2 regions of the Streptomyces sp. NPDC048211 genome follow, and region 1 is predicted to be linked to the other one. Evidence: riboswitches for the same ligand, from Rfam matches in the RefSeq annotation. Region 1 holds a riboswitch; the other holds the start of a gene.
The links. A riboswitch is a leader RNA that binds a small molecule or an ion and turns the genes downstream of it on or off. The one in region 1 is predicted to bind cobalamin.

Region 1 (2,896 bases):
ACCAGCGACGGCCCCTGGGTGGCATACGCCCAGCCTTTGCCGGAGCCCTCCCAGAACGACCAGTAGCGGTAGCCCGCGGCCTGGGCCGTGCCCGTACCGAGCACGGCCAGTACGGCGCCCAGGACCACCAGCAGCGCGGTGGCCCGTCCGGCGCCCCTCACAGCTGCTGGTTCTTGCGGCGGCCGCTGATCAGGAACCCGGCACCCGCGCCGACGGCGAGTCCGATCCCGACGAACCACCAGACACCGCCGATCCCGTCCCCGTCGCCGCTGTCCTTCTTCTCTTCTTCCTGGGTGGCGGCCGCCGTCGGCTTCTTGACGGCGGCGGGCTCGGGCCCGGTCGCGTTCAGCCGGCTGACGAGGTCCGCGCCGCCGAAGTCGTGGACGTCCGCCCCGGTGGCGTGGGCGGCCATGACCAGCTGCGCGTAGGCGGCGGGACCGTTCTCCTTCGCCCATGCCGCGGAGTTCTCCGCCAGCCACTTCGCGGACGCCTCGGCCTTGTCCTTGTGACCGGACGCGGACAGGGCGACGACCGCGTCGGCGGTGTTGCCGAAGTCGGGCTGCGGGGCGCTGTCCTCGGCGCCGGGCATCGGCGGCGAGTCGAGGTGGCCGGTCTTCGCGAGGGCGCCCGCGAGGTAGTAGGCGCCGTTCTGGGCCGCCTGCTCGGGCTTGAGCGCCTTGCCCTTGGTGCAGGTGGGGTCCTTGACCGCGGCGGTGTCCCCGATGACGAAGCCCTTGCCGAGGGAGCCGAGCACGGCGGCGGCGGTGGCGTCGCCGTTGGCGGCGAGCTTGCCGGCCTTGTCGGGCTGGTACGCGAACGCGCCGCCGTCCTTGCCGCCGCAGGGGATGGCGAAGGTGAGCAGGGCGTCGTACGGCGTCCTGCCGCCGTCCGTCGTCACGTCGCCGAGCTTCTGCCCGGCCCGCCCGAGGGTGCCGATGACGATCGAGGTGGAGTTCGCGTCACTGGGGCTGCCGGCGGTGTAACCCCAGCCGCCGTCCTCGTTCTGGACCGACTTCAGCCAGTCGACGCCGGTCGCGACGAGATCCTCGTGGCCGCGGACCTCGTGCAGCGCCTGCACGGCGGCCGCGGTCGCATTGGTGTCGATCATGGTCTTGGCGTCGCAGGGCACGGAGGCGTCGGGGCGGTACGCGGGGAAGGCGCCGCTGTCGCACTGCTGGCCGATCAGCCAGTCGACGGCCTCGGCGGCCGGCGTGACACCCACGGTCCGCTGCGCGATGAACGCCAGCGACTGCCGCCAGACCCCGTCGTACGTCGGGTCCTTCGTGCCGTACAGCCCCGAGGGCAGCGCCACGGACGGGGAGGGGGACGGCGCGGCGACTGCGGCCGGGGCTGCGGCCGCACAGAGCACGGTGGCGGTGGCGGCGAGCGCAGCTGCGCTGCGGCGTACGGTCATGGCGGGCGGGGCCTCTCCTGGGGGAACCGGGCACAGGCACACACAGGCACCAGGCTCCGGCTCCGTATACCTCGACGGTGCCGGCCACCGGGGGTCCGATGGCGCGAGCCGGTCACGACACGGACAGGGCATTCCGGCTTCCGCCACGGCGGCGGTCACGGCTGCGGGTCAGCGCCGGATTCGCACCGGCTTCCCCCTGAACGGGCATGATGACGACCCGCTCACTCTACCGGGAGGCTGCTGAGGGCCCTTGCCCCGGGCGCCGGAGGCCGGGAGGGCGCGGCGACAGGCCTTGCCCGCCCGCAACGCCCGGATAGTCCATGGCCCTTTCGGACGGTGATCGTTAAACTGCAACCCGCTCAGGAATCAGCCGGGTTGAGAGGGTGAACGGGTATGACGACAGGTGCCGGGGGATTCCCCCCGCCCCCTTCCCGGCCGCCCGGCACCCCGCCGCCCCCTCCCCCCGTACCGCCGGCGCCGCCGAGCACGGATCCGCCCCGGTGGGCGTGGTGGGTCGGTGGGATCGCGGTCCCGCTGGTCGGCATCTTGGCCACGGTGATCTTCAACAACGGTTCCGACCGCGATCCCGTCTCGGCACCCGCCCCGGCCCCGGCCCCTGCCTCCAGCAGCCCGCAGTCGGAGCCCTCCGCCCGGTCGAGCCCGGACCACGCTTCGGCGAGGACCGGGTCGCCCCCCGCGACCCCGAAGGTCTCGGCCTCCCCGAGCGCCACGGATCCCTCGGACGTCGACCTCGCGGCGCCGGCCGGGTACGCGGAGGCAGTCAAGACGATGTGGGGGCTGGCACCCGCCCCCTGCAACCAGGACGAACAGCAGCTGGTGGATCTCGACGACGGCATGAGCAAGGTGGAAGCCCTGGTCAAGGGCGACCTGATCGGCGTGGCCAAGGACCCCGGCGGGGCGGAACTCCTGTACTGGCCCGACAGCTGCAACGACAGCAACAACTACAAGCTGCGCGCACTGCCCAACACCCGCGTGGGCCTCCTGCGGGCCGGACTCCCGAAGTCCTTCGAGTCCTGCGAGGCGGCGTCGAGGACCGGCTTCGGCCCCCTGGGGCTGCTCGACAGCTACGAGCGCGAGGGGCGCGGCTTCGCCGAGGGCGCGGCGCTGTGCTCGGTCACGGACCAGGGCGCGGTCTCCATGGCGTTGATCGAGAACATCGACGACTCGTCGGACGAGGCGTCGGTGAGCGGCACGCTGTACGTGTGGCCGAAGAAGTCCTGATCCACGGCTCCGCCCGTGGTGCGGAAAGCCGGCAGGCCGCCCTCTCCGGAGCCTCGTGCCGGAAAAGGAGCTGAAGGGGGAACCCGGCCCGTGGTTGCATGAGCCTCATGGTCTCTGCCGAGCGCTTGCTTGCCTTCGCGGTTATGTCGTTCCTCCTGATTGTGATCCCCGGGCCCAGCGTCCTGTTCGTGATCGGGCGGGCGCTGGCGCAGGGGCGGCGTGCCGCGCTGACCACGGTCG
Region 2 (2,896 bases), on a different contig from region 1:
CGGCGCGCTCGCCTTCGTCCTCACCATGGACAAGACGGTCGCGATCAACTTCCAGCTCCTCGGCGGAATCTGGATCCTCCAGACGATGCCGGCCCTGGTCGGCGGGCTGTTCACCCGGTGGTTCCACCGCTGGGCGCTGCTCGCGGGCTGGGCGGTCGGCATGGTCTACGGAACGGCTGCCGCGTACGGGGTCGCCAGCCCGACCCAGAAGCACTTCGGCGGGTCCTCCAAGGCGATCCCGGGCATCGGCGAGATCGGCTACATCGGCCTGACGGCCTTCGTGCTGAACGTCCTGGTCGTCGTCGTCCTCACCTTCGTCCTGAACGCCGTGAAGGCGCCCGCCGGGATCGACGAGACCTCCCCGGGCGACTACACCGCGGACGCGGGCGACCCGGGCGTGCAGACCGAGCTCCCGCCGGCCACCGCCGGTGCGCCGGGCGGTCACTGACCTCCGCCGCGCGCACGCGAACGGGCCGTCGCACCTCTCCGGAAGGGGTGCGGCGGCCCGTTCGCGCGTCCCCGCGGAAAAGCCCTTGCGGCCTCGGCCCGTGCCTGCGGCAGACTTCGGCCCATGGACATAGCAATCCGGCCGGTCGAGCCCGCCGAGCACGCGCTCCTCGGCGAGATCACCGCCGAGGCCTATCTGGGCGACGGGCTCCTGGACCTCGGCGCCGACGATCCGTACCTGGTGCAGCTGCGCGACGTGCCCCGCCGGGCCGCCGAGGCCGAGGTGCTGGTGGCCGCCGACGCGCGGGGCCGCGTCCTGGGCGGGGTCACCTACGCCCCGCCGGGCAACCCGTGGGCCGACATCGCGGCGGCCGACGAGGCCGAGTTCCGGATGCTGGCGGTCTCCCGCGAAGCCCGTGGCGCCGGGGCGGGCGAGGCGCTCGTACGGGCCTGTATCGACCGCGCACGAGGCACCGGCGGCGTCACGGGGCTCGTCCTGTCGACGCAGCCGGCGATGCGCGGCGCCCATAGGATCTACGGGCGCCTCGGCTTCGTACGGACCCCCGAGAAGGACTGGAGCCCCGTCGCCGACCTCACGCTGCTGACGTACCGTCTGGACCTCCGCCCCGCGCCATAAGGGCACACCGCGATCGCGTACGACACAACATGTGGGGGCTGCCGCATCCGGCAGCCCCCACATGTATGCTCGTGCTCGCTGTCGCCGCAGGGAAATCCGGTGCGAATCCGGAACTGTCCCGCAACGGTGTGTTCGGTGTGCTTTTGCGCACCCCGAGTCCGAAGTCCTGCCGACAGCGCATCCGGCTCGACCGATCCGGATGCCCAGACGTCCGGGCCTCGTGGATGGGCCGGTGGACGCCGCACGGAGTGCTGCCCTGCCCGGGTCCCGCTCCGCCCGGCTGCCCCCGCTCCCCGCAGGCCCCGAGCCGAGCGAGGGAGTGCACCACGTGACCATCGCGCCAGCCGATCCGGTAACAGCGGCCGAATCAACGGGAACCACGAGCGACGGACCGGGAACCGTACTGCTGCGGACCCTGACCGACCTCACCGCCGATCTGCCCGACACCGACCCCGGACGCGTCGCCGCCGCCGCGCTGCGCGGCCGCAACGCCCGGTCGGACGAGGCGGAGCTGCGCTCGCTGGCCACCGAGGCCGCCGCGGGTCTGATCTCCGAGGACCCCGCCTACTCCCGGCTCGCCGCCCGCCTCCTCACCCGCACCATCGCGGACGAGGCGGCCGGGCAGGGCGCGACGTCGTTCTCCGCATCCGTCGCCGTCGGGCACCGCGAGGGCCTGATCGCGGACCGCACCGCCGCGTTCGTGACGCTCCACGCGGCCGCGCTCGACGCTCTGGTGACGCAGTCGCTCGCCGACGGGGCCGACGACCGCTTCGGCTACTTCGGCCTGCGCACCCTGCACAGCCGCTACCTGCTGCGCCACCCGATCACCCGCCAGGTCATCGAGACACCGCAGCACTTCATGCTCCGGGTCGCCTCCGGGCTCGCCGAGGACACCTCCGAGCGCGCCCTGGACGAGGTCGCCGCGCTGTACGGCCTGATGAGCCGGCTGGACTACCTGCCCTCCTCCCCCACGCTCTTCAACTCCGGCACCCGCCACCCGCAGATGTCCTCCTGCTATCTGCTGGACTCGCCGCTGGACGAGCTCGACTCGATCTACGACCGCTACCACCAGGTGGCACGCCTCTCCAAGCACGCGGGCGGCATCGGCCTCTCGTACTCCCGCATCCGCGCCCGCGGTTCGCTGATCCGCGGCACCAACGGGCACTCCAACGGCATCGTGCCGTTCCTGAAGACGCTCGACGCGTCCGTCGCCGCGGTCAACCAGGGCGGCCGGCGCAAGGGCGCCGCCGCCGTCTACCTGGAGACCTGGCACGCGGACATCGAGGAGTTCCTGGAGCTGCGCGACAACACGGGCGAGGACCAGCGGCGTACGCACAACCTCAACCTGGCGCACTGGATCCCCGACGAGTTCATGCGCCGGGTCGACGCGGACGGTACCTGGTCGCTGTTCTCCCCGGCCGACGTCCCCGAGCTGGTCGACCTGTGGGGCGACGAGTTCGACGCCGTCTACCGCGCGGCCGAGGCCAAGGGCCTGGCGCGCAAGACCATGCCGGCCCGCGAGCTCTACGGCCGGATGATGCGGACGCTGGCCCAGACCGGCCAGGGCTGGATGACGTTCAAGGACGCCTCCAACCGGACCGCGAACCAGACCGCCGAACCCGGCCGCGTCGTGCACTCCTCGAACCTGTGCACCGAGATTCTCGAAGTCACCGACGACGGCGAGACGGCCGTCTGCAACCTCGGGTCGGTCAACCTCGGCGCGTTCGTCGAGGGCGGCACGATCGACTGGGAGCGGCTCGACGCCACCGTCCGTACCGCCGTGACGTTCCTCGACCGGGTCGTCGACATCAA

Region 2: linked by a shared signal. The riboswitch ahead of ACGFZA_RS04100 (ribonucleoside-diphosphate reductase subunit alpha) and the one ahead of ACGFZA_RS18175 (prenyltransferase/squalene oxidase repeat-containing protein) in region 1 are both predicted to bind cobalamin.

Annotation. Positions count from the first base shown of each region.
Region 1 is NZ_JBIDAD010000004.1:416,265-419,160, forward strand. It holds gene ACGFZA_RS18170 (SCO2322 family protein) at 1-161, opposite strand, end outside; gene ACGFZA_RS18175 (prenyltransferase/squalene oxidase repeat-containing protein) at 158-1,414, opposite strand; cobalamin riboswitch at 1,519-1,650, opposite strand; gene ACGFZA_RS18180 (hypothetical protein) at 1,970-2,656, shown strand; gene ACGFZA_RS18185 (LysE family translocator) at 2,764-2,896, shown strand, end outside.
Region 2 is NZ_JBIDAD010000001.1:886,393-889,288, reverse strand. It holds gene mctP (monocarboxylate uptake permease MctP) at 1-448, shown strand, start outside; gene ACGFZA_RS04105 (GNAT family N-acetyltransferase) at 572-1,084, shown strand; cobalamin riboswitch at 1,137-1,273, shown strand; gene ACGFZA_RS04100 (ribonucleoside-diphosphate reductase subunit alpha) at 1,413-2,896, shown strand, end outside.